4 regions of the Thioalkalivibrio sp. AKL17 genome follow, and region 3 is predicted to be linked to each of the others. Evidence: predicted binding sites of a transcription regulator. Region 3 holds the regulator's gene; each other region holds the start of a gene.
The links. Region 3 encodes sigma-54, which starts transcription at its own class of promoters, with help from an activator protein. Its sites were predicted from a motif close to TGGCANGNTNCNTGCTT; they were not measured.

Region 1 (8,127 bases), on a different contig from region 3:
AGCGCCAGCAGCCAGAGCGATCCGGGAAGAACACGCGAGCACATGACTATTTCAGCTTCCGGATGCGTTCGCTGGGGCTGATCACGTCGGTCAGGCGGATCCCGAATTTCTCGTTCACCACCACGACCTCGCCGTGCGCGATCAGGGTCCCGTTGACCAGCACGTCCAGCGGCTCCCCGGCCAGGCGTTCCAGCTCCACGACCGAACCCTGGTTGAGCTGCAGAAGGTTACGGATCGGGATGCGGGTGCGGCCGATCTCCATGGAGATGGTCACCGGCACGTCCAGCACCATGTCCAGATTCACGTCTTCTTCTTCGCCGCCCCCGGAATCGGTCAGTTCATCCGGTTCCAGTGGCTGTGCGTTGGGATCCGGCTTGTGCTTGCGTTCCTTTTCGCCCCCGGCAGCCGCCTTGCTGCGGCCGCCGGTGCCGGTGGACGCGGCGTTGGCCGCATCGCTCTCGTGCGAATTGGACTGCGCCTGGGCCAACAGTGCGTCGGGGTCCTCCGCCTCGCCCCCGGAGCTGTCATCCTGCTCCGCCAGGGCCGCAGCCCATTCATCGGCCAGGGCATCCTGATCCACCGACTCCTCGCCGTCGCCCTGTTCGGTTTCCTGATCCGGACGCTTGTCGTCGTCTGCCATCGTCCTGTCCTCTTCCCTATCGTTGTACGCGACCGTTGATCTTGATCGCGTTCTGGCCATTCGAAACCCCGAACTTGCCGCGCAGCAGCGGGATATCCTCGACCTTCAGAGTGACTTCTTCGGGGATGTCCACCGGAATGATGTCGCCCGGCTTGATGTCCAGCAGCTCCTGCACGGTGACCTCCGCCTCGGTGAGCACCGAGGCGATCTCCACGTCCGCGTCCTGAACCTCTTCCCGCAGGGCGTTCATCCAGCGCTGATCGACATCGGAGCGATCCGACTGGATACCGGTATCCAGCTGCTCGCGGATCGGTTCGATCATCGAATACGGCAGCGTCACGTGGAGATTGCCGCCGCCGCCATCCAGCTCGATGTGGAATTCGTTGATCACCACGATCTCGGTGGGGCTCACGATGTTCGCGAACTGGGGATTGACCTCGGAGTTGAGGAACTCGAAGTCGATGTCCATGACCGGCTCCCAGGCCTTGGTCATGTCCTCGAACGCGCCCTCGAGGATGCTGTGCACCACCCGCATTTCCATCGGGGTGAAGTCACGGCCCTCGATGCGGGTGTAGAAGCGCCCGTCGCCGCCGAAGAAGTTGTCCACCAGGATGAACACCAGCTTGGGATCGAACACGAACAGTCCGGTGCCATGCAGTGGATGCGCGCGCACCAGGTTCAGGCTGGTGGGCACGAACAGCGAGTGCATGTACTCGGAAAACTTGGTCAGCCGGGTGCCGCTGACCGAGATCTCGGCCGAACGCCGCAGCATGTTGAACAGCCGCACGCGCAGATGCCGGGCAAAGCGCTCGTTGATCATCTCGAGCGTGGGCATGCGCCCGCGCACGATCCGGTCCTGGGTAGCAAAGTTGAATTCGCGCGCCTGACCGTCGCTGGGGAACTCTTCCTCCTCGGTCTCGACGTCACCGGCATCGACGCCGTGCAGCAGCGCGTCGATCTCGTCCTGGCTCAGGATGTCGGTTTGCTGTGCCATGACGCGCGCCTTACTGCATGACCAGTTCGGTGAACACCACGCGCTCCAGATCGAAGGGCGCTTCGCGCGACTCCAGGATCGCACGGACGGTGGCCGTCAGGTCCTCCGCCAGCGCTTCCTTGCCTTCCCGCGTGTTCAGCTCGGTATATTCCTGATCCGAGAGGACGCCGAGGATGTCGTTGCGGACTACGGGAAGATGATCCTCCACGGCTTCCAGGACCGCCGGGTCGGTGGACACCAGACCGATCTGCACGCGCAGGAACTGCACGCTTCCCGGGGCATCGATGTTCACCGTCATGGGATCGAGCGATGAATAGTGGCGCTCGGGCGGCAGATCTTCCGCCGTTTCGTCAGCCTCCTGAGACAGCAGAAACCAGGCGGCCGCGCCTCCGCCGCCGGCGAGCAGAACGGCGACGACCAGGAGGATGATGATCATCCATTTCTTGCCGCCGCCCCCCTTGTTCTCGAGTTCGACTTCCTTCTCCGCCATGACACACCCGCGTTGCGTGGATTCGCTGCCCGAACCCAAGCAAGCGCGGTGCCATGAACAAAGATTATTTTAGAAACAGAAGGTTGTGGTCTTTTCAGTGGAAAAGACACCCCGCGGGGTCAAGGCGCCGCCCGATTCATGCGTCAACGAACCGGTTGTTCGTCCGAGCGACGCGTCGAAATTCTGGCGGGCGGTCTGCCGGAACGGGCCTCAGGCAAAGAGGTCCACCCGACGGTTGAGGAAGGAAAGGGTGCTGCCGGGGGCGACGGGGCCTTCTTCTTCATCGCTCCCTTCGCCATCCGCACCCGTGGCGACACCGGGCTCATCCCCGCCGCCGTAACCGTCGCCGGCCATCTCCGTATCGGTGGAATCCTCCGGCGGTTCATCCGACACCGAGGCATCGGCGAGCTCGAGCCCGCTGTCGGCCAGACTGTCACGCAGGCGCGGCATTGCCGCTTCCAGCACCTCGCGGGTCACGGGGTTGGTACTGAAGAACTGTACGCTGGCACGATCCCCCTCCATGCTGACCCGCACATCCAGGACCCCCAGCTGAGGCGGATGCAGTTTCATCTCGGTGCGCCCGCCACGGGCCTGCGCCATCATCTGGATCTGCTCCGCAAGCTGGCGATCGCCCGAAGTCTGCAGCAGACGGGTCAGATCCAGCCGCATCCCGCCGCCCCGCGCGCCCTCGGCATCGGAGGCCTGGGTCGCCGGCTGGGCCAGTGCCTGCGCATTCTCACGGCCGCTGCGCGCCGATTCCGAGGCCTGCGTCAGCCACTGGGCCAGGACCTCGGTGGTCCCTTCACGCGAGCCACCGCCGGTCAGCGCCCCCGGAGCAAGTTCCTGCAGCCGCGACCCCGGGTTCTGCCCTTCCGGGCCGGCCTGCAGGAACAGGCGCATCAGGGAAACCGGGATGCCGTCGCCCGCCGCTCCGGACTCGGGCCCGTCTTCCAGCAGACTGCGCAGCTCGCGGCCGTCGATCTCTCCGTCACTTTCCTCGCCGGTGAGCCAGCCGGGCGGCAATTGCATGCCGTCCACAGCGGTCAGATCCTGCCCCTGCAGGAGATCCTGGAACCGCTGGATCAGTCCTTCCAGATCCAGCTCGGCCAGCTCGGAATCATCCACCCCGAGCGCGCCCAGCATCGCTTCCAGCTGCGGGCGGAGTGCCTTCAGGAAACCGTCTTCCCCGCCTTTTCCCTTGTCTTTCAATTCCTTGAGCCGATCCATACCCTCGCCGCCGTCGAGCAGCTGCGCCAGCGCTCCCAGCCCCTGTCCCGATGCCTGTGCTGCGATCATGTCCCGTCCTCGCCTGTTGCGCGCACCGCGCGCGTCCGCCCCTGCGGGGGCTGCGTACTCGTGCCTTTCAAGATTCCTGCCAGTTCACCGTACGTTCACCGGATTCCGGTTCCCGTGCGAAGGCCTGGCGGGTCGCCCACATGTCCTGCTCCACCTGCTGCCGCCGGGCCTGATGACGCTGGTCTTCGGCTCGCGTGCGTTCCAGCAGCTTTTCCAGCGACATGCAGTCGCGATGGTGTTCCAGCCATTGCTCGCGAGCCGTCTCCACCTGGCTTTCGGCCGCCTGGATGCGCAGGGCCTGCTGTTCCAGCGCCTCGCGCAGCTTCTGCCGCATGCCGGCCAGCCACTTGAGGGTGTTGGGGTCCTGCGGCATGGAGGCCGCCAGGTATTCCTGCTGGAAGGTTTCCAGCTGCTCGCGCTGGGCCTCGGCGGCGTTCAGCTGAGCAATGCGTTCGCCCAGTTCGCGAGTCGCCTCGGTCTCGCCGATCTGGCGGATGCGCAACAGCCGTTCGATGCGCTGCGGATTCATGCCCCGCCCCCGGTGAGTGCGATCAGCTGATCCCGCGCGGTGGCAAAATCCACCGCCTCGGTCGTGCCCTGCGCCAGGAACTGCTCCAGCCGGTCATGCATCGCCACGGCCTGGTCGAGGTGTGGATCGGCACCCTTGCGGTAGGCCCCCACCGAGATCAGGTCGCGGTTGCGCTGATAGGTGGCGGCCAGATCACGGAACCGCCGTGCCGCTTTCTCGTGTTCGGGCGTCGTCAGCGCACTCATCACGCGCGAGATCGATGCACCGACATCGATGGCCGGGTAGCGACCGGTCTCGGCGATCTCGCGCGAGAGCACTACATGCCCGTCAAGGATCGCGCGCGCAGCGTCCACGATCGGATCGTTGGGGTCATCCCCCTCGGCCAGCACCGTATAAAATCCGGTGATCGAGCCCCCGCCCACGTCACCATTGCCGGCACGCTCCACCAGCTGCGGCAGGCGCGCGAACACCGAGGCCGCATACCCCTTGGAGGCCGGCGGTTCGCCGATGGCCATCGCGATCTCGCGCGCGCCCTGGGCGAAGCGGGTCAGCGAGTCCATCAGCAGCAGCACGTTCAGCCCCTGGTCACGGAACTGTTCCGCCACCGTGGTCGCCACCCAGGCCCCGTGCTGGCGCAGCAGCGGCGATTGATCGGCCGGGACCGCCACCACCACCGTACGCCGGCGGGATTCCTCGTCCAGGATCTCGTGGATGAAGTCGTTGACCTCGCGCCCGCGTTCCCCGATCAGCCCGACCACGATCACGTCGGCGCTGGTGTGGCGGGTCATCATCCCCAGCAGCACGCTCTTGCCCACGCCGGAACCGGCGAACAGCCCCAGCCGCTGGCCGCGCCCGACCGACAGCAGCGCGTTGATCGCGCGTACGCCGGTATCCAGAGGCTCGCGCACCGGGGCGCGCGACAGCGGGTTGATCGGCTGTCCGTTGAGGGTGGCGCGGTCATGCGTTCGGATCGGCCCGAGGCCGTCCAGTGGCTCGCCACGGGCGTCGATCACCCGCCCCAGCAGGCCATTGCCCACCGGGACCGAACGCTGGGTGTCCACCGGCTCGATGCGGGCCCCGGGCACCAGCCCGGCGGCCGCCTCCTCCGGCATCAGGAACGTCCGGTCGTTCTGGAATCCGACGACCTCGGCGGGCACGGTTTCGCCCCGTTCGCCATGGATCAGGGCGCGGCCGCCCAGCGGCAGGCGCAGGCCCTCGGCCTCCAGGGTCAGACCGGTCACGCGCGACAGGATCCCCTGCGACTGCGGGGCCGCCACCCGTTCGACCCGCCCGCGCGACTGCTCCAGCCGTTCGCGCAGGCCCGCGGTGAGCCCGTCGCGCTGGCGTGTATGGGCATCGCGAATACTGGCGGTCATGCCGGATCCTCCTCATCACGGGCCGACGCATCGTCCCCGGGTTCCTCTCGCTTCTCCGGGGCAGCCCTGTCATGCGCGGGGGCCTCGACCGGCTCGCGCGGCTCCGGATCCGTGTCCGGCACGTTCGCGTGGCCGTCCCAGATGGCCTCCACGGCCTGCCGCAGACGGCGCTCCAGACTGGCATCCACTTCGGACGCACCCGCCTCAACCCGACAGCCACCGCGCGCCAGTTCCGGGTCCGGGACCCAGCTGATCTCGCCCGCCTGCGCGGACCCCCATTGCTCGACCAGGGCCTGGTCCTCGGGGTTCAGATGGACCCGCACGCTGCGATTGCGCCCCGGCAGCTGCCGCATCGCCTCATCCAGTACCTCGCGGATGATCTCCGGACGAGTCTGCAGCTCCACCCGGATCACCTGGCGCGCCAGCGCGGTCACCAGCGACAGGAGTTCCGGTTCCAGGGAATCCGCGGCATCGGCCAGCGGATCGCTGAGCCCCTGACCCACCGACTCCAGGGCCGCCACGGCCTCGCGCAGCTTCTTTTCCTCGCGCGCCCGCGCCGCCTTTTCGGCCTCCTGCTTGCCCAGTTCATGGCCCTCGGCGTAGCCCCGCTCGAAACCGTTCTGGCGCGCCTCTTCCTCGATCGCCTCGATCTCGGCGGCGGTGGGCAGGCGCCGCTGTTCCGGCTCGTTGCCGTTCTCGTCGAACTCCGGCGGCTCCCACAGGGAGGCCGCGCTGGCGGACCCGGCGTCGTGCACGCTCACAGCATCTGCTCCCCGCCCTTGCCGCCAAGCACGATCTCACCGTTCTCCGCCAGGCGGCGAGCGACCTGCAGGATCTCCTTCTGCGCCCCCTCGACCTCGGACACGCGCACCGGCCCCTTGGCTTCCAGGTCCTCGCGCAGCATTTCGGCGGCGCGTTTGGACATGTTGCTGAAGATCTTGTCTTTCAGGTCGTCGTCGGCACCCTTCATCGCCAGCACCAGGGATTCGGTGGACACCTCCCGCAGCAGGGTCTGGATCCCGCGGTCGTCGACGTCGATCAGGTTGTCGAAGACGAACATCAGCTCCTCGATACGGCCGGCCAGATCCTGGTCCATCTCGCTGACCGTATCCATGATCTCCGCCTCGCGCGACCCGTCCATCAGGTTCATGATGTCCGCGGCCGTCTTCACCCCGCCGACCATCGAGGTCTTGGCGGTGTTGTTGCCGGAAAGCTGACGGTCGAGGATGTCATCCAGCTCCTGCAGTGCCGAGGGCTGCACCCCGTCCAGGGTCGCGATGCGCATCACCACGTCGGACTGTACCCGCTTGGGCAGATAGCTGAGGGTCTCGGCGGCCTGATCCGCGTCCACGTGCGACATCACGATGGCGACGATCTGCGGGTGCTCGTTGCGCAGCATGTCGGCAATCGCGCGCGGGTCCAGCCACTTCAGGGCATCGATCCCCTTGGAGTTGCGTCCCAGCAGGATACGGTCGATCAGGCCCTCGGCCTTGTCCTCGCCCAGCGCGTTCTGCAGCACGCTGCGCACGTAATCGTCGGCGCCGATACCCAGCGCGGTCTGCTCGCGCACGTGCCCGGAGAAGTCCTCCAGCACCGCGTTCACGTCGGTGCGCGAGATGCGCTCCATGTTGGCCATGGCCGCGCCGATCTTCTGGACCTCCTTGGGCCCCATGTGGCGCATGACCTCGGCGGCGGAATCCTCACCGAGGCTCATCATGAACACGGCCGCCCGTTCCGCGCCATCCAGTTTGGACTTCTTGCTATCGGCCATCTTCGTTCAACCAGGTCTTCATTACCTGCGCCACGCGTTTGGGATCTTCCTTCACCATCCCCCGCACGGCCTCGAGGTCCATCTCCTGCTGATCCTCTTCCGGCCCGGTCAGCGAAGCCACCGCGGAGCCCTCACCGCTGGGACCGCCACCACCGGCCGCAGATTCCCCGCTCTGGTCGGTCAGGGCGAGATTCTCGTCCGACTCCGCCTGCGGCTGCTGCGCCGGGCGCGCGGTTGCACCGCTCATCAGATGTTTCAGGGCCGGACGGATCACGGTCAGCAGGATGATCAGGGCCAGCATCAGCGCCCCGATGAGCTTGGCCAGCTCCATGAACCAGGCCTGGGTCCAGAACGGGCGTTCTGCCTCGACGATTTCTTCCTCCACCGGCGCCTCGAACGGAGCACTGACCACGTTGATCGAATCCCCGCGCTGCTCGCTGAAGCCCACCGCCTGGCGGACCAGGTTCTCCAGACGCTCGATTTCCTCGGCGTCGCGTGCGACGCGCTGGACCTCGCCATCCTCGCCCACTTCCTCGCGGAAATCGACCACCACGGCGGTCGACAGCCGCTCGACGCCGCCGGGCATTTCGCGGATGTGGGCGATGCGACGATCCACCTCGTAGTTGCGCGTCGCGGACCCCGAGCGCTGACCGGCCGCCCCATTCTCACCATTTTCCGCGCCTTCGCCTTCTTCTTCGCCCACGGCGCCCCCGGCGGGCGGCTGATTGGTCAGCGCGCCCGGCACGCCCATCGGCCCTTCGCCGGCGTCCCCGCGAACATCTTCGGAGATCTGCTCCGAACGCAGCGCGATCGTGTCGGGGTCGTAGAGTTCTTCGGTACGTTCGATTTCGGAAAAATCGATGTCCGCCGACACCTGCACCCGCACGCGGTCGCCGCCCACGAGCGGCGACAGCAGGTCCCGGATCGCCTCGGCATAGCGGCGCTCCACCTGGCCCTGGAACGACAGACGGTCGCCACTGCTGCGCATGCCGCCCTCTTCCATTCCGTCCTCGGTCAGCAGCCGGCCCTGC
Region 2 (6,809 bases), on a different contig from region 3:
CGACTTCGACGATCGTTCCGTCTTCTGCGTAGCTCACATGGGTATTCCAGTCCTGCGAGCATTCGCGCGTGATCGGCTTGTCCGAGAGGTGGAGCACGAGAACGTCGTCCGCTTCGTCATACGTGGTGCGCATCGTCATTCTCTCCAGTCAAAGTGGTGCATAACGGTTTTGACCACCAACTGCTCCTCAAGGATCACGGCTGCACAGATAAGATTATCGGACCGCCCCTCGAAGTGTTTCGCCACCCAAAGCCGTATCTCGTCCTTGTAACGCAAGTCGCCGCGCTCAAGCAATTCCAGGAGGTCGGCTTCGGAGATACCGCGCTGCTTCATTCGTTCTTGCGCGTGGCGCGTTACGGTCACCCGCCGTTCAAATCTCTGGGAATGCATTCCATTGCCTTCGGTCAAGGCCCGATCGGCCAGGGGGCTGGCCTCCTACGGCAACCCGGCACCCCGTAGGAGGCCGGCCCTCCGGCCGATTGGGGTCTGGACAGGCCCGATCGGCCAGGGGGCTGGCCTCCTGCGGCAACCCGGCACCCCGTAGGAGGCCGGCCCTCCGGCCGATTGGGGTTCCGGACGGGCCCGATCGGCCAGAGGGCTGGCCTCCTACGGAGCGTTAATCGTTGTTGAACAGGTCGCGGGTGTAGATCTTGTGGGTCTGGTCGCGGATGTCGTCGGTGATGCGGTTGGCGACGATCACGTCGGCCTCGCGCTTGAACTGTTCGAGGTCGCGGATGACCCGGGAGCGGTAGAACTCGTCGTCCGGAAGCTCCGGCTCGTAGACGATCACCTCGATACCCTTGGCCTTGATGCGCTTCATCACGCCCTGGATGGCGGAGGCGCGGAAGTTGTCGGAGCCGCTCTTCATCACCAGGCGGTAGATGCCGACCACCTTCGGGTTACGGGCGATCACGGCATCGGCCACGAAGTCCTTGCGCGTGCGGTTGGCGTCGACGATGGCCTTGACGATGTTATTGGGGATCTCGTCGTAGTTGGCCAGCAGCTGCTTGGTGTCCTTGGGCAGGCAGTAGCCGCCGTAGCCGAAGGAAGGGTTGTTGTAGTGGCTGCCGATGCGCGGGTCCAGGCACACGCCCTCGATGATCTGCCGGGTGTCCAGGCCGTGGGTCTCGGCGTAGCTGTCCAGTTCGTTGAAGTAGGCGACGCGCATGGCGAGATAGGTGTTGGCGAACAGCTTGATCGCCTCGGCCTCGGTGGAGTTGGTGAACAGGATCGGGGTGTCGTCGTCCACGGCGCCTTCGGCCAGCAGGTTGGCGAAGGTTTCGGCGCGATCGGACTGTTCACCGACGATGATCCGCGAGGGGTGCAGGTTGTCGTACAGCGCCCGGCCCTCGCGCAGGAACTCGGGCGAGAACACGACGTTGTCGGTCTCCATCTGCGCCTTGATCTCGCGCGTGTAGCCGACTGGAACGGTGGATTTAATGACCATCGTCGCGTGCGGGTTGATGGCCAGCACGTCGCGGATGACGGATTCGACCGAGCGGGTATTGAAGTAGTTGGTCTGCGGGTCGTAGTCGGTGGGCGTGGCGATGATGATGAACTCCGCGCCCTGGTAAGCCTGCTGCGGGTCCAGGGTCGCGGTCAGGTTCAGGGAGCCGTTGCCCAGGAACTCCTCGATCTCGGCATCGATGATCGGCGATTCGCCCCGGTTGATCTTTTCGACCTTCTCCGGCACCACGTCCAGCGCCACCACCTCGTGGTGCTGCGCCAGCAGCACGGCATTCGACAGGCCCACATAACCGGTTCCGGCCACTGCAATCTTCATTCCGTCATCCTTCCTGGTCTGTTTTAATTTCCCGCCCCCGTAGGAGGCCGGCCCCCTGGCCGATCGGGCCCGGGACACCCCCATCGCGCAGAGGGCTGCGCTCCTACAACACCGTAGGAGGCCGGCCCTCCGGCCGATCGGGCCCGGGGCACGCCCCATCGCGCAGGGGGCTGCGCTCCTACAACACCGTAGGAGGCCGGCCCTCCGGCCGATCGGGCCCGGGACACGCCCCATCGCGCAGGGGGCTGCGCTCCTACAACACCGTAGGAGGCCGGCCCTCCGGCCGATCGGGCCCGGGACACGCCCCATCGCGCAGGGGGCTGCGCTCCTACAACACGGCCCCATCGGCCAGGGGGCTGGCCTCCTACCGGCTCTGCCTCAGCTCTTCCTCCAGCGCCGCGATCTCCGCCTGAATGGCGGCATGCTCCTCGCGCTTGCGCTGGAGGAACGCACGGGCCAGCCGGGCCTTTTCCGCCACGCCATGCGGGGTAAGCTTGTACAGGTAGCGGGTCTTGTTCTCACTGCGGGCAAAGTTACCCGCCTTGACCCAGCCCTTGTCGATGAGCGCCCTCAGAGAATAATGCGCACTGCCCACCGACACCCCCAGCCGTTCCGCCAGTTCGCGCTGGCTCAGCTCGGGATGGTCCTGAAGGATCTTCAGAATTCGGTACTGGATCTCGTCTCGCTGCAATTCACCGCCTTCGAGGGGCTTTCGGCACGTCGGTGCCGGGATACGCGGGGGATCCGGACGGCGGCGCACGGCCGGCGCCGTTCACCCCCTGAACGAATGGAGCATATTGGACCATACCCCCCGTGGACCGGCAAGGACACATCGCCCATCGTGGGAGCACGCCCGCACGCGAACAGCCTCCCCACCCGCCTGTAGGAGCCTGCTTGCAGGCGAACAGCCGGAGCCCGGGCGAACGCACGTCCGGTTCGCGGCCGAGGCCGCTCCTACGGTGCCCCACCGCCCGTCTGTAGGAGCCTGCTTGCAGGCGAACCGGCGCGAACCGCCCCTACCGCAGGATCAGCGCGTCACCGCTGGGCTCCACCTCCACCCGATCGAGGAAGGTCCGCCCCAGGCGCGCCCGGTGGATGTGATCGTCCGGCACGATCACCGCGCTCACGCCACTGCGGCGGATGCCACCCACCCGCACTTCATCCAGCGTGACGCGGCGGGCGTTCACGCGGCCGCGCTCGGTACGCAGGTGCACGGTATTGCCGGCGTCGGCGTCCACCCCGACGCGTTCGGCGTCGCGCTCGCGCAGCATCACCGATTCGGCCTCGCGGTCCACCTCCATGGTGATGGCCCGGCCGTTCACGCCCACGGTCAGGCTGTGCACCCCGCGCGAATCGGTGTACACGGTGACCCCGGGGCCGACGGCTTTCCCTGCGGCACCACCCGCTCCACCCGTCACGCCACCACGCGAAGCCCCCGCCCCGCGGTCCAGCCAGCGGGTCTCCCCCGCGAACTCCACCTGCACACGCCCGCCGCCCGCCTGCAGCACCCGAACCCCGCCGGGACCGCTCTCGCCCTCGGCCACCACGGCCCGCTCGCCGTCCACGGAGATCACCGCTTGCCCATCGAATACCGCGTGGACGGTGATCTCACCCGCAGACAGTGGGGCGACCTGGAGAAACCCCAAACACAGGAGCCACCCGAGGCGACCACCCCAACCCGACGCGAGCTTACTCATGTAATGAGCCCCCCATACCCGGTTACGCGCCCACGCGTGTGCGCAAGGCCAGGGCAAAACGAGGACACGATCATGGTCGATTGGCACTGCCCCGGGAGTTCATTTGGATCACTCTTCGACACATCCTCTCGGGAGGTGCCGCTCGGCCATGTCGTCGGCTGCGGCGCAGTACCAGCCGGCCACGTTGCCGTCATCCGCATAATCCGCATTCTTCGGCCGGAACGTCATGCTCGTGTCCCCGAGCGCCGAGTTGTCCCCATCCCAGCGAATTATGATCGTCAGGCCATCATCCTCGTCGTTTTCCAGCTCCACTTCACGGATATACTTCGCTGGCTCGAAATCATAGCCATCCGTATTCATGCCCTCCAGGCTCCTTCCCTGAGCCACCCTTTCCGCCACGTCCTGGCGCAACCCGGCGGTAATCGTCACACCCTCGGCGGCCTGCGCCCGCGCGGTGTATTCCATATAGGCCGGAACCGCGATCGCGGCCAGGATGCCGATGATCGCCACAACGATCATCAATTCGATCAACGTGAAGCCCTGCGTCGTCCTGCCTGTCATGGTGACTCTCTCCTCGAAGCCCGATAAATGCCTTATGGATTGCCCGGAGCAGCCGACCCTGCAGAGGCCTCTGCACCAGCGCTCAAGCTACAAAAAGCATTTCATGTGCCAAAAATGAGGAGTCAGACACATTTTCTGAAACAAAAAAGGCCGCCCCGAAGGGCGGCCTTTCTCACCGTGCCGAAGAAGACTCCGGCTGACGCTTCACTGCCCTAGATCAGTCGTCGCGGCAACCACCCGGGAGGTGATTTTCGGCCATGTCACCATCTTCGGCGCAGATCCAGTTCGGCGCAGATCCAGCCCGCAATGTTGTTATTCTCGGCGTCCGCATCGTCATCCCAGTCACGGGGATACAGCAGCATATCACCCGACAGGCCCGAATTCTCCGAATCCCAAGTGATAGTAATCGTCGGCCCATCAGCGCCGTCATGAGCATACTCGATAGAGTCGATATATTCACCGCGTTCGAGTTCGGTCACATCAGGCGAAAAATCGACGGTACGACCGGTGGCCACACGCTCAGCGATATCGGTGCGGAGGCCGGAGGTTACGGAAAGTCCTTCTGCCGCCTGGGCACGAGCGGTGTAGTCCTGATAGGCCGGCAGCGCGATGGCGGCCAGGATGCCGATGATCGCGACGACGATCATCAGTTCGATCAGGGTGAAGCCCTTTTGGGCGGAGCGATGCATTTTCTGCATGGTATGTCTCCTTGACATGGATTAGCGGGACCAGAGTCCAGCCACCTTTGGGTAGCCACCCGGAGTCATGCATCACCCATGCCAAAATAATGAAAATGCCTATCTTTCTGTTTATGCGGGATTTCACTTGCGAAGCCCGCTCCAACAGGGGTGACGAATTTCGTCACTCCCAGCAGGGTGACAAATCTCGTCACCCGAGGTGACAAAGCGTGTCACCTACAAGGGGCCTACCCGGTCCTCTGCCCCTCCAGCCGTTCGATATCGTCTTCTCCCAGATAATCCCCCGTCTGCACCTCGATCACCTCCAGCGGCCCCGGACCCGGGTTCGCCAGGCGGTGGATCCCGTGGACGGGGATGTAGGTGGACTGATCCTCGTGCAGGTCGAACACCTGCTCGCCGCGCGTGACGCGGGCGGTGCCGGCGACCACGATCCAGTGTTCGGCGCGGTGGCGGTGGCGCTGCAGGGAGAGCCGCGCGCCGGGGCGTACGTGCAGGTGTTTGACCTGGTAGCGCTCGCCGGTCTCCATGCTGCGGTAGTGGCCCCAGGGGCGGTGCACGGTGGGGTACTGGTGCACCTCGGGGCGGGACTGTTCGCGCAGGCGTTCGACCAGGGCGCGCAGTTCGGGGAGCCTGTCGCGGGGTGCGGCGAACACGGCATCCGGGGTGGCGATCACGGCAGTCTCCTGCAGGCCGAGGGCGGCGACGAGGGTGTCGTGGCCTTCCACCAGGCTGCGGGTGCAGTCTTCCAGTACGGTGTCGCCGCGGGTGTGGTTGCCCTGTGCGTCCGGGGCCTGCAGGGCGGCCAGCGCCTCCCAGGAGCCGATGTCGGTCCAGCCGGCGTCCAGTGGGGTGACGGCGGCGGCCTCGGTGGCTTCCATCACGGCGTAGTCGATGGAGCGCGCGGGGGCCTGGCGGAAGGCCTCGGGGTCGGGGCGGAGGAAGTCGAGGTCGTGCCGGGCGCCGGCGATGGCGGCGCGCGCGGCGCGCGGGATGTCGGGGGCGTGGCGTTCGAGTTCGGCCAGTACGCGCGAGGCGCGGAACAGGAAGATGCCGGCGTTCCACAGGTAGCCGCCCTCTTCCAGGTAGCGCCGGGCGGTGGCGGCGTCGGGCTTTTCGGTAAAGCGGGCCACGCGGGCGCCACCGTCGCCCAGTGACTCGCCGCGGCGGATGTAGCCGTAGCCGGTCTCGGGGCGCTCGGGGGAAACGCCGAAGGTGACGAGGTAGCCTTCTTCGGCCAGCGGGGTCGCGCGGGCCACGGCCGCGTGGAAGTCGCGGGTGCAGGCGATGTAGTGGTCGGCGGGCAGGATCAGCAGCAGCGGGTCGCGGCCCGCGGCTTCTTCACAGGCGGCGGCCAGGGCGATGGCGGGGGCGGTATTGCGGCCCTCGGGTTCCAGCATCAGTGGCGGCAGGTCGGTGTGGCCGGCGCTGCGGAGCTGTTCGGCGGCGAGGAAGCGGTGTTCGGCGCCGACGAGGACGCGGGCGGGGGCGAAGCGTGGGGCGGGGTCCGGGGCGGGCTCCGCAGCAGACTCCGGGGGGATCGGCCAGGGGGCTGGCCTCCTACAACCAAACCCTGCCCGGTAGGAGGCCGGCCCTCCGGCCGATCGGGCGCCGGAGCTGGTCGGCCGGAGGGCCGGCCTCCCGCGGGGCGTGGTCGAGCCGGGGGAGGCACTGGTTACGCGGGCGAGTGTCTGCTGCAGGAGCGTCGGGCCATCGGCATGCGGCAGGGCCAGGAACTGCTTGGGATGCGCCTCGCGCGAGAGCGGCCACAGGCGCGTCCCGGAACCGCCGGCGAGGATCACGGGCTGGATCACGGTATCGTCCATGTCGGCATCATACCCCAGTGCGGGCCTCCGACCGCCGTATCGGGGCCGGATCGGGGCCGAATCGGGGCCGAATCGGCGCCAAATCGGCCGGAGGGCTGGCCTCCTACTACACCCGACCGGTAGGAGGCCGGCCCTCCGGCCGATCCGCCTCGGAGGGTCGTCGGGCCCCGATCGGCCAGGGGGCTGGCCTCCTTGTGTGTCGTCGCAGAGGGAGCGCTACCATCTGTGGCACCGGGCTCGGGGTAAC
Region 3 (8,127 bases):
CTGCGATGGTCCGCCACCAGCCGCGGGATCCAGGTGTCGAGGAAGCCGTGGATGGATTCGAGCATCGCCCCGACCTCGCCGTGGCTGTCGAGGAAACCCGCCACCGCCGGATCCAGCCCGGTCAGCGGCGCCAGTTCACGCTCGTAGTGGGGGTTGGGCAGACAGCGCACGTCGAACACGAAATCGGAATCCAGCGGCGAGCCGTGCTTGAAGCCGAAGGACTGGAACAGCAGGGACAGGCCGGCGGTCTCGCGGCTGCCGACCCGGCCCCGCAGCGTGCGCGCGAGGTCATGCATCGACAGCCGGCTGGTGTCCACGGTCAGGTCGGCCTCCACCGCCACGTGCCCCAGCCAGGTCCGTTCCATGCCGATCGCTTCCACCAGCGGGATGCCGTCGCGAGCCAGCGGATGCCGCCTGCGGGTCAGGTGGTAGCGGCGCAGCAGGACCTCGTCGGAGGCATTGAGGAACAGCACCTCGACCTCCAGGCCCGATCCGCGCAGCTCGCCCAGCAGCTTGCCGAAGCCGCTGAGGGCGTCGAGGCCCGAACGGACGTCCACGCCCACGGCCAGGTGGCGGTCACCGCCGGTGTCGTAATGGCCGCTGCGGACCTTCTCCACCAGTTCCGGCAGCATCGGCAGCGGAAGGTTGTCGACGCAGAAGTAGCCGGCGTCCTCCAGGGTATGCAGGGCGACGGTCTTGCCGGAACCCGACAGACCACTGACCAGCAGCAGACGCATGTCGGTCAGCCCTCGGGATCGGGGTTGGGGACCGTGGTGCTGGGCCCGCCGATGTGGAAGATGGACTCCTCCTGCTGATCCTCGCCCATCTGGCGCCGCTGGCGGGCGCGCAGGTCGTCCCCGGCGATGTAGCCCTGCATGTGCAGCAGGTGATTGCGGACCGCGGCCTCGATCATGACCGCGATGTTGCGCCCCGGCGCCACCGGCAGGCTGATCAGCGGGATGCGCAGGCCGAGGATCTCGCTTTCGCCGCGACGCCCGTTCAGACGATCGTCCGGCACCGGCGAGGGCTCGTTGTGGTCGCGCAGATCGATGATCAGGCGCAGATATTTGCCGCCCTTGATCGCCGAGTCGCCGTACATCGCGCGGATGTTGAGCACGCCCAGGCCGCGCACCTCGAGCAGGTCCTGGAGCAGGGCGGGGCAGTGTCCGCGCACGATATCGGGGGCAATGCGCGCGAATTCGGGGGCATCATCGGCGATCAGCCGATGGCCCCGTGAGATCAGTTCCAGCGCTACCTCGCTCTTGCCGACGCTCGACGCCCCCGAGATCAGCACGCCGATCCCGAGGATCTCCATGAACACCCCGTGGCGCACCTCGAAATGAGCGAGGCGCTGCTGCAGGAAATAGCGGAGCAGGGCGATGACTTCGTGCGAGGAGGTGCGAGTGCACAGTATCACTGGTAGAGGGTCGTCACCAGCGTGGGGCATGCGCGGGAACGGGCAGGTGTCCTCGGCGAAAATCACCATGGTGGTGCCGGTGCGGGCCATCTCCAGCACAAGGTGGTCACGCTGTTCGTCGGACAGGCCGGCGATGTAGCGGGCCTCGTAGTCGCCGATGACCTGGATGCGGTTGGGGCGGATCAGGTTGAGATGGCCGGCCAGCGGCAGGTCGCCATCGCCGACTCCCAGGAGTTCGCGGTCGCCCGCGGCCTCCTCCCCGTGGACGTAGCGCAGGTCCAGACGGCTCCCCATCGCCCGCGTGAGCGCGGCGATGGTGATGTTGCTCGCGGTGCCGTCGCCTGCCGCCTCCGCCCGGTCGGCCATGGTCAGGTGTCTCCCAGGGCCCGGGTGAGGGCCTGCTGGACCCCCGCGCTGTCCGCGGCGCGCCGGATGCCGGCGAGGGTGTCCGGCTGCGACAGGCCGCGTGCGAGCTGGGCCAGCAGGTCCAGGTGTTCGCTGGTGGCCTCTTCCGGCACCAGCAGGGCGATCAGGATGTCCACCGGTTCGTGGTCCATGGCCTCGAAATCCACGCCCTGATCCAGACGCAGGACCGCGATGCGGGGCGTATCCAGCTCGGCCAGACGGCCGTGCGGAATCGCCACGCCATGGCCGAGCCCGGTGGAGCCCAGTTTTTCGCGGGCCGACATGGCTTCGAACGCGGCGCTGGCCGCCAGCCCGTCCGCGGCCCCGTCCACCAGCAGATCGGCGAGGGTTTCCAGCGCTCGTTTCTTGCTGGAGCAGTCGGCTTCCAGTCCGATGCGCTCCGGGGTGATGAGCTCGGCCGGGTTCATCGGTTTACGGGGTCTGTTCGCGGTTGCGCTGGTGGCCTTCGGCGCGATGATGGTCCTTGACCTTCTCCTTGTGCTTGATCAGCTGGCGGTCGACCTTGTCGATCAGGCCGTCGATGGCGGCGTACATGTCGTCGTGGCTGGCCTCGGCGTGGATGTGGTTGCCGGTGACCTGCAGATTCGCTTCCGCCTTGTTGTGCAGCTTCTGCGTCTTCTCGTGGGTCAGCACCACGTGCACGTCGATCACCTTGTCGAAGTGGCGTTCCAGCTTCTGGAATTTCTCGTTGACGTAGTCGCGCAGGGCGTCGGTGATTTCGACGTGGTGTCCGGTGAGGTTGATCTGCATGGGTCAGGCTCCTTTCGGTTTGCTTCCGGTCGGCATGGCGGCCATCTGGCGGCGTTCGCTGGAGGATGGCAGGTTCATGCCCTCCCGGTATTTGGCCACGGTACGTCGGGCCACGTTGATGCCCCGATCCGCCAGGATCTGGGCGAGGCGGGAATCGCTGAGCGGTTTGCCCGGCGTTTCCTCTTCGATGAGTTCGCGGATCATGGCACGAATCGCGGTCGCGGAGCATTCCCCGCCGTCGCTGGTGCCCACGTGACTGGAGAAGAAATACTTGAATTCGAACACTCCGCGGGGGGTGTGCATGTATTTCTGCGTGGTCACCCGCGAGATCGTGGACTCGTGCATCTCCAGGGCTTCGGCGATGTCGCGCAGGATCAGCGGCTGCATCGCCACCTCGCCGTGTTCCAGGAACCCCTGCTGGCGTTCGACGATCGCTCGCGCTACGCGCAGCAGGGTGTCGTTGCGGCTGTGCAGGCTCTTGATGAACCACCGCGCCTCCTGCAGCTGGTCGCGCATGAATGCGCTGTCGCGGGCATCGGAGACCTGGCGGACCATGCCGGCGTAGAGGTCGTTGACGCGAATGCGCGGGGCGATCTCGGGATTCAGGTCGACCTGCCAGCCCTGGTCGGTATGACGCACGTAGACATCCGGGACCACGTATTCCGGCGGCGTCTCGCTGATCTGGGCGCCGGGGCGCGGGTTGAGCGTACGGATCAGGTCCAGGGCCGCGGCCAGCTCGTCGGCATCGCGCACGCCGCTCTGGCGCTGCAGTGCCTTGTAGTCACGCCGGGCAAGGGCGTCCATGCCGTGTTCCAGGACCGCGCGCGCGGCTTCGCGCGAGGGCGCGTCCGGCGCCAGCTCGCCCAGCTGGACCTCCAGGCACTCGCGCAGATCCAGCGACCCGACCCCGAGGGGGTCGCAGTGCTGCAGCCAGTGGCGCACTGCCTCCACCTCGTCGGTGCCGACCGGGGTGTCCTCGCCCTGACTGATGGTGTCGGCCAGGGTCTCGACGTCCCCCTCGAGGTAACCGTCGCCGTTGATGGTGTCGATCAGGGCGGCGCCGATGCGCTGGTCACGCGGGGTCAGGTGCGACAGATGCAGCTGCCACAGCAGGTGGTCCTGCAGGCCACCGCCATCGTCGTCCGAGGTGTTTTCCAGGGGATCGCGGTCGTCCAGTCCGCGCGGGCTGGCGCTGGCGTCGTAGATGTCTTCCCAGCGGGTGTCGGTCACCAGTTCGTCGGGGATGACATCCTCCGAACCGCCGGCGTCCACCGTTTCGCCGGTGCCGGCGGCGGCATCGCTGGCGGTCTCGTTCTCGCCCTCGGTGCCGGGGTCCGGGGTTTCTTCGCCATCGGCGCCGAGTTCGTCGTCCTCGGCCTGTTCCAGCATGGGGTTGCTTTCCAGCGCCTGCTGGATCTCGGCCTGGAGCTCCAGCGTCGAGAGCTGCAACAGCCGGATGGCCTGCTGCAGCTGCGGCGTCATGGTCAGCGTCTGACCGAGCTGCAGGTTCAGCCCGGGCTTCAGCATGAGTTGGGAGAGGCGTTGTTCACCATAAGTGAATAGTAATCCCTTGTTGTGGCCTTGTGCACCGGCCGGATGTGGCGATCGGTGTCACAGGCGGAAATTTTCGCCGAGGTAGACCTCGCGCACGCGGGCATCGTCCAGCAGTTCCTCCGGCGTTCCCGCGCTCAGAAGGTGCCCCTCGCTGAGGATGTAGGCGCGGTGGCAGATGCCCAGGGTCTCGCGCACGTTGTGGTCCGAGATTAGTACGCCGATGCCGCGTTCGGCCAGGTGGCGGATCACTTCCTGGATCTCGCTGACCGAGATCGGGTCGACCCCGGCGAAGGGTTCGTCCAGGCAGATAAACCGCGGATCACCGGCCAGCGCACGGGCGATCTCGGCGCGCCGCCGTTCGCCTCCGGACAACGCGATGCCGGGGCTGTGGCGCACGGTTTCGAGCTGGAATTCCTCGATCAGGGCATCGCCGATGCGGCGGCGCTCGTGGCGGTCCAGTCCGGGCCGCAGTTCCAGCACTGCCTGCAGGTTGTCCTGGACCGACAGGCGGCGGAAGATCGAGGCCTCCTGCGGGAGATAGCCCAGCCCGGCGCGGGCGCGTTCGTGGATGGGGGCCTGCGTGATGTCGCGCCCGCCCAGGGTGATGCGCCCGGTATTGGGCCGGATCAGGCCGACCAGACTGTAGAAACAGGTGGTCTTGCCGGCCCCGTTGGGTCCCAGCAGGCCGACCACCTCGCCGGGCACCAGGTCCACGTCCATTGCGTCCAGCACGGTACGCTGGCCATAGCGCTTGCTCAGCTCGCGGGCGACCAGATGGCCGTCGGCCGCGGGCCTCATGGATCGTCCTCGCGTGGCTGCAGGCGGATGTGCACGCGCTCGTCGTCGGTGTCGCCGCGTTCCGCGCGGATCACGTCGCGCTCGAGGTCATAGGTGATGCGCTGCCCGCGGGCATCCTCGGCGGCGGTGATGACGCGCGCCCGTTCGGTCAGGATCACGCGTTCCTCGTCGAGGAAATAGTCGATGCGCAGCCCTTCGGCGATGCGCATCTCGCCGGTCTCGGGATCGGGCGACTCCAGGCGTGCGGGCTCGCCGTGGGCCTCGATCTCGTAGGGGCGGCGCTCGCGCATGTGCACGATCACGCGGTCTGCTTCCAGCGTGGCATCGCCGCGCACCACGATTACGTCGCCGGTGTAGGTGCCGGTGCCCGCGCGTTCGTCCATCTCGGCGTGGTCCGCGGTGATCTCCACCGGCAGGGCATCCTCGCGGCCGGTCGCCGGCGGGGCCGCCAGGATCAGTGCGAGTACGCCCGCTACGGCAAGCAGCGGGGCCGGTCGGCGGATGCCCGCGCGGCGATGTTCGGTTGTGGCCGGGTTCATTCCGGGCGGTCCTCCTGCGGCAGGTCGCTGTACAGCGTGTAGACCTCGGCGAGCAGTTCAATGGTATCCGCTTGCGGGTCGGCGCGCAGGCCGGTACCCCGCTGGAACAGTCCCGGCTGTTCCAGAGTGCTCGACGCCGACGAGGTCGTCAGCCGGGTGTCCAGCGCCACGCGCACGTCGCGCGACTCGATCACCGTGCGCACGCGCTCGTTGCGTTCGGGGCTCACGCCGCGGGTGTGGCCGAAGGTATGCAGCAGTTCGCGATCGGGCTGATGCGCCGCGCGCGGGGCCCGCCAGGTCCAGTTCAGGCCCCGCTGGTCCAGCAGATCCAGCTCCGGGTCATCGATGAACTGGACCGCATCCCGGTCGTATTCGCGCAGCCGCGCCCCCTGCAGGCGGTGGGTGGGCCGCCCGTCCTCGCCAGTGACATGCGCGGTAAACCCCTCGATCTGCAGCGTGGGTTCGGCGTCGGCCGCGGGTTCGGCAGGCGGCTCGGCCGCTGTCGGCCCGGCGAGCAGGAGCCCGGTGGTCAGCAGCCAGGCGGCGAGCAGGGCGCGACGCGGATCCGGGCTCATGCGTGCAGGTAGCTTTCGAGCACGGCCTCGAGGCGGCCGCGCGCGGCCAGCAGGTCCTCGCAGACTTCGCGCACCGCGCCGCGCCCGCCACCGGCCGTGGTGACCCACTGCGCGTGCTGGCGCACGAACGGATGGGCGTCGCCGACCGCGATGCCCAGGGCAACCCTGCGCATCGCCGGCAGATCGACCACGTCGTCGCCCACGAACGCGGCCTCGGCGGCGCGGTGCCCGGTCTGCTCCAGCAATTGCGCCAGCGCGGCGCCCTTGTCCCGCCGGCCCTGGATGCAGTGACGGATGCCCAGATCCCGCAGGCGATGCTCCACGACCGCCGACTGCCGCCCGGTGAGGATTGCGACCTCCAGCCCGTCGTCCATGGCCATGCGCAGGCCGTGGCCGTCGCGGCTGTGGAAGGCCTTGTACTGTTCGCCACCGTCGCCGAGAAACAGCGCGCCGTCGGTCAGCACGCCGTCGACGTCCAGGATCAACAGTCGGGTGGTCCGCTGCAGGGTGGAAAGGTCGGTTTCGGTGTTCATCAGGCCACCCCCGCGCGCAGCAGGTCGTGCATGTTGATGACCCCCTGCAGGCGGCGGTCGGCGTCGGCCACCGGCAGGGCGTTGATCCGGCGGCTCTCCATCATCTCCAGGGCCTCGGCCGCCAGCCAGTCGGCACCGGCGGTGTGGCCGTCGCGGGTCATGACCTCGCCGATGGTCAGGCTGTCGAGGCTGTGGCCGAGGTCCAGGGTGCGGCGCAGGTCGCCGTCGGTGAAGACCCCCAGGATCCGGTCCTCCGGGTCGCTGACGATCACCAGCCCCAGCCCCTTGCGGGTGATCTCGAACAGCGCATCCTTCAGCGGCGCGTCTGGTGCGATGCGCGGGATCGCTTCGCCGGTATGCATGATGTCGCCGACGTGGATCAGCAGGCGACGCCCGAGGCGGCCGCCGGGATGCGAGCGGGCGAAGTCGTTCGCGGTGAAGCCGCGCGCGTCCAGCACCGCCACCGCCAGGGCATCGCTCATCGCCAGGGCCGCGGTGGTGCTGGAGGTCGGCGCCAGCCCCAGCGGGCAGGCCTCGTGTTCCACGCTGACATCCAGGTGTACGCTGGCATCGGTGCCCAGGCGCGAGCCGGGGTTGCCGGTCATCGCGATCAGCGGGACGTCCAGGCGTCGGATCAGCGGCAGGATGGTGAGGATCTCGTCGGTCTCGCCGGAGTTCGACAGGGCGATCACTACGTCGTCGCGGGTGATCATGCCGAGATCGCCGTGGCTGGCCTCGCCCGGATGCACGAAGAACGCCGGCGTGCCGGTGGAGGCGAGGGTGGCCGCCAGCTTGCTGCCGATGTGGCCGGACTTGCCCATGCCGGTAACCACCACCCGCCCGCGACAGGCGAGGATGTGCCGGCAGGCCGCGAGGAAGGCGTCGTCGATGCGCGCGGTGAGGCCGCGCACCGCGTCGGCCTCATTTTCGAGGACGGCCAGTGCAAGCTTGCGGGTTGTGTCGGGGTTCAGATCCATGCCGGTGCCGTGATTGCGAGAGTCACAAGGTAGCCGCTGAAGGCCAGAAGGAGAAGGGCTCCGTGCCAGCGGGTGATGCGTCCCGAGCCGAAGCGGGCGGCCAGCAGCACCGCCACGGTCAGGGCCAGCATCACCGGATAGTCACGGGTCAGCACTGCGGGTTCCACCGCCAGCGGCGCGATCAGGGCGGGTACCGCCAGCACCGCCAGCAGGTTGAACAGATTGGAACCGACGACGTTGCCGAGGGCCATGCCGGTTTCGCGGCGCAGCGCGCTGGCCACGGTGGTGGCCAGTTCCGGCAGACTGGTGCCGATCGCGACCAGGGTCAGGCCGATCAGCAGTTCGCCGGCTCCCAGGGCGGTGGCGATCTCGACTGCCCCCCAGACCAGCGCCTGGCTGCTCGCCAGCAGCACCACCAGACCGCCGGCGAGCCACCCCAGGGCGGTCGGGAGACCGCCGGGCGTGGCCGCCGGCGGGGGCGGGGCCAGCCCGGGGTCGGACTCCGGGGGCGTGCCGGGGTGGCGGGCCGCGCGGATCATCCAGACCACGACCGCGATC
Region 4 (8,127 bases), on a different contig from region 3:
GGGCCGTCAGGAAGGCATGAACAAGCGCGTCGACGCCCTGCTGGAGACGGTGGGCCTGGCCGAAAAGGCCGAGGTCAACGTGCAGTCGCTGTCCGGTGGCCAGCAGCAGCGCGTGGCCCTGGCGCGCAGCCTGGCCACCGACCCGGAACTCCTGCTGCTGGACGAGCCGTTTTCCGCCCTGGATGCGTTCACCAAGACCGAACTGCAGGACGAGGTCGTGCGGCTCTCGCGGGATCGCGGCATCACCGTGGTGTTCGTCACCCATGACATCGAAGAGGCCGTCGCCATGGCCGATCGCGTGGTCGTGATGGGTTCCAACCCGGGCACGCTGCAACACCAGCTCAAGGTGGACCTGCCGCATCCGCGCGACCGCACCAGCCCCGGATTCACCGAACTGAAGGCCGAGCTGATGGAGTTCTTTGGCGCGACGCGTCATCCGGCCTCGCGCCCCGACCCGACCGATGACACGTCGTCATCCGCCGAAGCCCCCGAAGCCGACGATCCCGCCGCATCCGGATCCGCCCCCGCCCGTCGCGCGATTCGCGCGGCCTGAACCGTCCCTAGCCCGTCACCCGAGAGGAACCTCACCATGTGCAACTGTGACAACCACCACCACATCGACGCGGAACTCGACCGCATCCTTGGCGGCAGCCTGTCCCGCCGTACCTTCCTGCGCTCGGCGGCGGCCGGCTCGCTGGTCGCCGGCGCCGGCCTGACCGCCCCGGGCTCGCTGCTCGCCCAGCAACCCGACCTGGGTGGCGTCGACCCCGAAGTGGACGACTTCGACGGCGTCGTCCGCATCGGCTACATCCCCATCACCGACGCCGCGGCCCTGCTGGTCGCGCATTCCGAGGGCTATTTCGAGGACGAAGGCCTGGAGGTGGCCGAACCGCAGCTGATCCGCGGCTGGTCGCCGCTGATCGAATCTTTCGCGGCCAACCGCTTCAACCTGGTCCACCTGCTCAAGCCGATCCCGCTGTGGATGCGCTACCAGAACGACTTCCCGGCCAAGATCATGTCCTGGGCCCACACCAACGGCTCGGCGGTGGTCACCGGGCGTCACGTGGAGGTCAACGACTTCTCCGACATGGGTGGCATGAGCGTGGCCGTGCCCTACTGGTACTCCATGCACAACGTCGTCATGCAGATGGCCCTGCGCGACGCCGGCCTGAAGCCGGTCATCAAGGATCAGGGCGACGATCTGGCACCGGACGAGGTCAACCTGATGCTGATGCCGCCGCCGGACATGCCGCCGGCCCTGGCTGCGCGTTCGATCGACGCCTTCATCGTCGCCGAGCCCTTCAACGCCGCCGGCGAGATGCTGGCCCACGGCAATCTGCTGCGCTTCACCGGCGACATCTGGAAGAACCACCCCTGCTGCGTGGTGTGCATGAACGAGACGCTCACCGACCGCCAGCCGGAATGGACGCAGAAGACCATGAACGCCGTGGTCCGCGCCCAGGGGCATATTCAGGACAACAAGAAGGAGGTCGCCCACCTGCTGTCGCGTGACGGCAAGGGCTATCTGCCGATGCCGTCCGGGGTGGTGGAACGCGCGATGACCAACTACGCCGACGACAGCACCTACATCGACTCCGGCGCGATCCGCCACGCCGACTGGGGCAACGGCCGCATCGACTTCTCCCCGTGGCCCTACCCGTCGGCGACGAAGATGCTGGTCGGGGCGATGAACGAGACCCTGGTCGGCGGCGACACCACCTTCCTGCAGGGCCTGGACCCGCAGGAAGTGGCCGATGACCTGGTCAACTACGAGTTCGTCGAGAAGGCCATGGAGAAATACACCGCCTGGCACAACGCACCCGGCGTGGACATGGATTCGCCGTTTGCCCGCGAGGAGATCGTACAGCTATGAACCGTGACGCGACATTCGACCTGCCGGCCACCCCCGGGGAGTGGGGGTGGGCCTCGCTGCGCACCGCCAATCACCTGCGTCGGGCGCTGCAGTATCCGGTACTGGGCATCGCCGGACTGCTCGCCCTGTGGTGGTGGGGTGGCTGGCTGATCGCCAACAACCCCGACACCATGGCGTTCGCCAGCTTCGCCCCCGGGCCCACGCTGACCGCCTTCTGGGACATCGTGAGTTCCGGGCAGGTGTGGTCGCCGATCGAATCCAGCCTGCACCGGGTCGGCTTCGGCCTGCTCTACGCGATCCTGATCGGGGTCCCGCTGGGGGTGATGATCGGCTATTTCAACGTGCTGCGCGAAACCACCCACGTGCCGTTCCAGTTCCTGCGCATGATCTCGCCCCTGGCGTGGATGCCGATCGCGGTGCTGGCCTTCGCCACCTGGGATGCGGCGATCATCTTCCTGATCGCCATCGCCGCGGTCTGGCCGATCACCTACGCCACCGCACACGGGGTGCAGCGCATCGATCCGATGTGGCTGAAGGTCGGCTCCAACCTGGGCGCCAACCCCTACCACACGCTGCGCTACATCGTGATGCCCGCGATCGCCCAGGACGTGTTCGCCGGCATCCGCCTGGCCGTCGGCGTGGCCTGGATCGTACTGGTGCCGGCGGAATACCTGGGCGTGACCTCGGGACTCGGCTACGCCATCAACGATGCCCGCGACACGCTCGAGTACGACAAGCTGGCGGCCTTCGTACTGGTGATCGGCCTGATCGGCTATATGCTGGACGCCATCTGCGTGCGGCTGATCCGGCGCAGCAGCTACCACGCCGAAAGCTGAACCACCCCCTTCCTCCCTGCTCCCTCCATCTGCCCGGCCGTTCGCGGCCGGGCCTTTTTCCCTTTCCACCTGCACCGCCGAAGCACGGATATCGCAGGATTGCACCATTCGCGTGCATTACGGGGCCCCACCGCCGGACCAACCGGGCGCTGCATGGCGCCGTGCCCGGCTCCCTGACACTGGCAGGGTTTCTGCATGTCCACCGGGCATGAACGACACCGCCACCGAAGACCGCACCGACCAGGCGACCCGCGAGCAGGAGATCACCCTGCTGCTGGAGGTCGCCCGGCTGATGGGCCGTTCGCGCGACCCGGACGCCGCCATCTACCGCATCCTCGGCATGATGTCCCAGCTGCTGGGGCTCAACCGCGGCCGGGTCCTGCTGCCCGACCCGGACAGCGGACAGCTGAAGATCCGGCATGCCTACGGCCTGACCGACGCCGAACGCGAGCGCGGCAGCTACTCGCTGGGCGAGGGCGTGACCGGCCGGGTGATGAAGACCGGACAGATCGCGCTGATCCAGGACATCGACAACGAGCCGGAATATCTCGCCCGGGCGGTCGATCGCGCCACCCTGCCGCAGGAGACCGTGGCGTATATCGGGGTCCCCATCGTGCAGGACGAACAGCCGATCGGCGTACTCGGCGTCCACCGTCTGCGCCGGCGCTCGCGCCAGTTCCAGGACGATCTCAACGTGCTGCGCGTTGTCGCCTCCATGATCGGCCAGGTCCTGCGCATCAACCAGCTGATCGCCGAACGCACGGCCGAACTGGTCTCGGAAAACCGCTACCTCAAGAGCGCCCTCGACACCCAGGGGGCGAAATACGGAATCCTCGGCGAGAGCCCCGCCCTGCGCAGCGTCCTCAAGCAGGTCCACCGCATCGCCGACACCCAGGCCACGGTGCTGATCACCGGCGACTCCGGGACCGGCAAGGAAAAGATCGCGCGCATGATCCACCGGATCAGCCAGCGCAACGCGCGACCGTTCATCTCCCTGAACTGTGCCGCGATCCCGGCCGACCTGCTGGAATCGGAACTGTTCGGCCACGAGAAAGGGGCCTTCACGGGGGCCTCCAGCGCCAAGACCGGCAAGATCGCCCTGGCCGACGGCGGCACCCTGTTCCTCGACGAGATCGGCGACATGCCGGAGGCGCTGCAGTCCAAGATCCTGCGCGTGCTGCAGGAACGGGTCGTGCAGCCGATCGGGGGATCGCGCGACATCCCGGTGGACGTGCGCGTGGTCGCCGCCACCCACAAGGACCTGCAGAAAGCGGTCAATGCCGGGGAATTCCGGCTCGATCTGTTCTACCGCCTCAACGTGATCCCGCTGCACATGCCCGCGCTGCGCGATCGCGCCAGCGACATTCGCCTGCTCTCACGGCACTTTCTCGACCGTTACACCCACGTCCATGGCTGGAACGTGGTCCTGGACGACGGGGTGATGGAGCGTCTGGAGACCTTCGACTGGCCGGGCAACATCCGCCAGCTGGAGAACGTGCTGGAACGCGCGGTGCTGCTCTCCAGCGAGGGCCGCATCGGCACCGCCCTGATCGACGAGATCCTGCACGAAGAATCGCGCATCAGCCCGGGGCTGCACGCCAGCGGTCCCGCCGCTTCCCCGCAACCGGACGCCGCACCATCGCCGGACACCCCGGCCTTTCCCGGCACGCACGGCAACGAGGCGCACTCCGACGGGGCGGCCGGCCCCGGCATCGTCCGCCCCTACCGCCGCGTGCACGCCTCCGAGGCCGACCAGCTGCGGGACGCCATCGAACGCAGCGGCGGCAACAAGACCCGTGCCGCCATGGACCTGGGCCTCACCCCGCGCCAGCTGCGCTACCGCCTGAAGAAACTGGGACTGGCCTGAGACCCCGGTGCGGACATTGTCGACACTTTGTCCGCACCGGGAGCGGACAAAGTGTCCGCCTCACCCGACCCGTGCTCCCGTACGGCCGTCCCGGAGCGGATCCGGTGAACGGCGTCCAGCTGGCACGGGATCTGCAGAGCATTGGGTGGCAACACTGATCCGACACCAACCGGGAGGCCACCATGACCCTCAGCAAGACCGAAATGACCGCCACCATCCTCGAAGCCAAGGAGAGCCGGTCCGCGACCTGGGCCGGCATCGCCGAGGCCACCGGCCTGCACGAGGTCTACGTGACCTCGGCCTGCTACGGCATGAATCACCTCGACGCCGAGGCGGCCGACCGGCTCACCGCGTTTCTCGACCTGGGCCCCGACGTGTCGAAGGCCCTGCAGGCGTTCCCGCACAAGCACTGGGACAAGACCATCCCGACCGACCCGGTGATCTACCGCTTCTACGAGGCAATCAACGTGTACGGTGACACCATGAAGGCGCTGATCCACGAAAAGTTCGGCGACGGCATCATGAGCGCCATCGACTTCACCATGGACATCGACAAGGTCGAGGACCCGAAGGGGGATCGGGTGAAGATCACCTGGAACGGCAAGTTCCTGCCCTACAAGAGCTGGTGAACACCGGCCACTCGCCCCCTTGCCCGCCCGTGGCCGTGGCCCGGGCGGGGCTCTGCCAGCCTTTCCTCCCTGCCCTCCCTGCATTTCCCTGCCCCTCGCGGGCACGAAAGGTTCCCGAATCAAACCGTTGTCTGCACGTACGAGCATCCACTGCCCGGTTCGTAGTAGGCTGACCGGCATGCAATGGTTGCCCCGCACCCTCGTCCTGGCCGTGATGCTGCTCCCGTCCCTCCCGGGCGCGGTCGCCGGCGCTCCGGATGGGGCCACGACGGTGGACATCGGTGTGCTCGCGGTGCGCGAGGCAAGTGCAGCCGAGGCCCGCTGGCAACCGACCGCGGACTACCTGACCGAGGCCGTCGGCGAGGATTTCGGCGTCCATTTCCGCATGCGGGCGATGAACTACCCCGAGCTGGAAGACGCGGCTGCGGGGGAAGAGATCGATTTCGTTCTCACCAATACCGGGCACTACGTCCAGCTGGAATACGCCCACGGCATCAGCCGCCTGACCACACTGATCGCGTCACACGAAGGCGAACCGGTCCGGCTGTTCGGCGGCGTCATCTTCACGCGCGCCGACCGCGACGACATCACCGCGCTGGAGGACATCGCCGGCCAGCACCTGTTCGCGGTGCAGGAAGGTTCGCTGGGTGGCTGGCATGCCGGGCACGAGGCCCTGCTGGATGCCGGCGTGGATCCGCGCGAGGATCTCGCCGAACTGACTTTCACCGACATGCCACATGACCGCGTGGTCGAGGCCGTGCTCGACGGCCGCGCGGACGCCGGCACGGTCCGCACCGGCGTGCTCGACCGCATGGCCGGGGCCGGGGCGTTCGAACCCGGCGAGCTGCGGGTGCTGGAACCGCGCGACACCCCCGGCTTTCCGTTCGAGCACACCACCCGCCTGTTCCCGGAATGGCCGTTCTCGCGCATGGAACATGCCGACGAAGCCCTGGCCAACGCGGTGACCGTGGCCCTGCTGGAGATGCCGGAGGGTCACCCGGCAAGCGGGGCCGGCGAATATTTCGGCTGGGCCGCGCCCCTGTCCTACGCCCCGGCACATGACCTGCTGGAACGTCTGGGCGCCCCGCCCTACGAACGCAACCCGGCCCTGGACCCGCTGCTCTACTGGCGCGAGAACCCGGCGGTCACCATCGCCTTGCTGCTGGGGCTGCTGGCGCTGATGGCTGCGGCGACCATGCGCTACCACCGGATCAACCGTGACCTCGGGCGCGAGGTGCAGCAGCGCCGCGAGGCCGAGACCCGCCTGCGCCGGCACGAGGCGGAGCTGGCGCATCGCGCCAGCCACGATCCGCTGACCGACCTGCCCAACCGGGTGCTGCTGACCCAGCGCATGCGTTCGGCGATCAACACCAGTGCCGAAGATGGCGGGCGGGTCGCGATCCTGTTCCTGGATCTCGACCGTTTCAAGACCATCAACGACAGCCTCGGTCACCAGGTCGGCGACGAACTCCTGAAGATCCTCGCCGACAGGCTCAAGGACCGGGTACGGGCCAACACCATCGCCCGCCTGGGCGGCGACGAGTTCATCGTCCTGCTGGACGATGTCGAATCGCTGGAGGCCCTCGAGGAGCGGGCCCGGGAGATCCTGGCGGTGATCGCCGAGCCCTTCGCGGTGGGCGGGTGGCGCTCGCTGCAGGTCGGAGGCTCGCTGGGGATCACTCTGTTCCCCGATAACGGCGGGTCGCCCGAGGCCCTGATCACCCAGGCGGACGCGGCCATGTACCGCGCCAAGGCCCAGGGCCGCAACACCTACAGCTTCTACAGCGAGGACCTCACCGCCGCCGCCAGCGAGCGCCTGGAGACCGAAAATCATCTGCGCGAGGCCCTGAAGAACGGCCATCTCGAGGTGTTCTACCAGCCGCAGATCGACCTGCGCGAACGCCGCGTGTCCGGGGTCGAGGCGCTGGTACGCTGGCGCGACCCGGACAAGGGGCTGATCTCGCCCGGACGCTTCATCCCGGTGGCCGAGGAAACCGGCCTGATCAGCCCGCTGGGCGAGTTCGTCCTGCGCGAGGCCTGCCGCCAGGTGGTGGAATGGGACCGGCAGGGCCTGCCGGAGCTGTCACTGGCGGTGAACCTCTCGGCCCACCAGATGAACGACCCCGCACTGGTCGCGCGCGTGCGCGAGGTGCTGGATTCCACCGGGATGGACCCCGGGCGTCTGGTGCTGGAGATGACCGAAACCACCCTGATCCAGGCCGAGGGCTCGCGCGAGGTCCTGCTGCAGCTGAAGGGCCTGGGCGTGGCGCTGGCCATCGACGACTTCGGCACCGGGTACTCCTCGCTGGCCTACCTCAAGCGCTTCAACATCGACTGGCTCAAGATCGACCGGGCCTTCGTCCAGGATCTGCCGCACGACCCCAACGATGCCGAACTGACCGTAACCATCATCAACATGGCCCACAACCTGGGGCTGGAAGTGCTGGCCGAGGGGGTCGAGACCGAAGACCAGCGCAGCTTCCTCCAGACCCGCTACTGCGATGCCTGGCAGGGCTTTCTGTGCAGCCCGCCGGTCCCGGCGAACGAGCTGCCGCAGCTGCTGGAAGACTGCGAGGGCGGGGTGGCCGCCGCCGGCGTCCCGCGCTGAGGAAAACGCCGAGGGACTCGCCGAAACCCGGGTCGGCGCCGGTCAGCGGGCAAAATCCGCCAGATGCACCGGCTGGCGACGCGGCCCCCAGTCCCCCGGCCGCGCCTCGAACACCCCGGCGACGGCCGCCCCGCAGGCATTGCAGCAGCCATCGGCGGTGAGGTTCCAGTCCGACAGCCGGTACCAGTCGCGCCCGATCAGCCGTTGCCCGCAGGAAGGACACCAGGTGCTCTGCCCGTCGCGGTCGTGCACGTTCCCCGTATACACGTGATGCAGCCCCCGCTCGCGGGCGATGTTGCGCGCCCGTTGCAGGG

Region 1: fliL (flagellar basal body-associated protein FliL) is a predicted target of sigma-54. The motif match lies at 2,162-2,178, and genes of this name have one in related genera.
Region 2: D577_RS0112015 (pilin) is a predicted target of sigma-54. The motif match lies at 4,136-4,152, and genes of this name have one in related genera.
Region 4: cynS (cyanase) is a predicted target of sigma-54. The motif match lies at 4,697-4,713, and genes of this name have one in related genera.

What each region holds. Positions count from the first base shown of each region.
Region 1 covers NZ_KB898764.1:448,274-456,400, reverse strand. The annotation lists gene fliO (flagellar biosynthetic protein FliO) at 1-44, opposite strand, end outside; gene fliN (flagellar motor switch protein FliN) at 47-640, opposite strand; gene fliM (flagellar motor switch protein FliM) at 657-1,634, opposite strand; gene fliL (flagellar basal body-associated protein FliL) at 1,645-2,124, opposite strand; gene D577_RS0102065 (flagellar hook-length control protein FliK) at 2,335-3,420, opposite strand; gene fliJ (flagellar export protein FliJ) at 3,488-3,949, opposite strand; gene D577_RS0102055 (FliI/YscN family ATPase) at 3,946-5,325, opposite strand; gene D577_RS0102050 (FliH/SctL family protein) at 5,322-6,086, opposite strand; gene fliG (flagellar motor switch protein FliG) at 6,083-7,096, opposite strand; gene fliF (flagellar basal-body MS-ring/collar protein FliF) at 7,086-8,127, opposite strand, start outside.
Region 2 covers NZ_KB898770.1:220-7,028, reverse strand. The annotation lists gene D577_RS0112040 (DUF2283 domain-containing protein) at 1-133, opposite strand, end outside; gene D577_RS0112035 (DUF4258 domain-containing protein) at 136-390, opposite strand; gene D577_RS0112030 (nucleotide sugar dehydrogenase) at 617-1,783, opposite strand; gene D577_RS0112025 (MarR family EPS-associated transcriptional regulator) at 2,148-2,474, opposite strand; gene D577_RS0112020 (TIGR02281 family clan AA aspartic protease) at 2,800-3,357, opposite strand; gene D577_RS0112015 (pilin) at 3,589-4,041, opposite strand; gene D577_RS0112010 (prepilin-type N-terminal cleavage/methylation domain-containing protein) at 4,302-4,730, opposite strand; gene D577_RS0112005 (mannose-1-phosphate guanylyltransferase/mannose-6-phosphate isomerase) at 4,967-6,562, opposite strand.
Region 3 covers NZ_KB898768.1:54,860-62,986, reverse strand. The annotation lists gene rapZ (RNase adapter RapZ) at 1-737, opposite strand, end outside; gene hprK (HPr(Ser) kinase/phosphatase) at 743-1,783, opposite strand; gene D577_RS0110395 (PTS sugar transporter subunit IIA) at 1,786-2,250, opposite strand; gene hpf (ribosome hibernation-promoting factor, HPF/YfiA family) at 2,255-2,593, opposite strand; gene D577_RS0110385 (RNA polymerase factor sigma-54) at 2,597-4,120, opposite strand; gene lptB (LPS export ABC transporter ATP-binding protein) at 4,205-4,945, opposite strand; gene lptA (lipopolysaccharide transport periplasmic protein LptA) at 4,942-5,484, opposite strand; gene lptC (LPS export ABC transporter periplasmic protein LptC) at 5,481-6,059, opposite strand; gene D577_RS0110365 (HAD family hydrolase) at 6,056-6,592, opposite strand; gene D577_RS0110360 (KpsF/GutQ family sugar-phosphate isomerase) at 6,592-7,569, opposite strand; gene D577_RS0110355 (calcium/sodium antiporter) at 7,560-8,127, opposite strand, start outside.
Region 4 covers NZ_KB898769.1:24,051-32,177, reverse strand. The annotation lists gene D577_RS0111715 (ABC transporter ATP-binding protein) at 1-553, shown strand, start outside; gene D577_RS0111710 (ABC transporter substrate-binding protein) at 590-1,873, shown strand; gene D577_RS0111705 (ABC transporter permease) at 1,870-2,709, shown strand; gene D577_RS0111700 (sigma-54-dependent Fis family transcriptional regulator) at 2,918-4,576, shown strand; gene cynS (cyanase) at 4,759-5,205, shown strand; gene D577_RS0111690 (EAL domain-containing protein) at 5,384-7,813, shown strand; gene amrS (AmmeMemoRadiSam system radical SAM enzyme) at 7,856-8,127, opposite strand, start outside.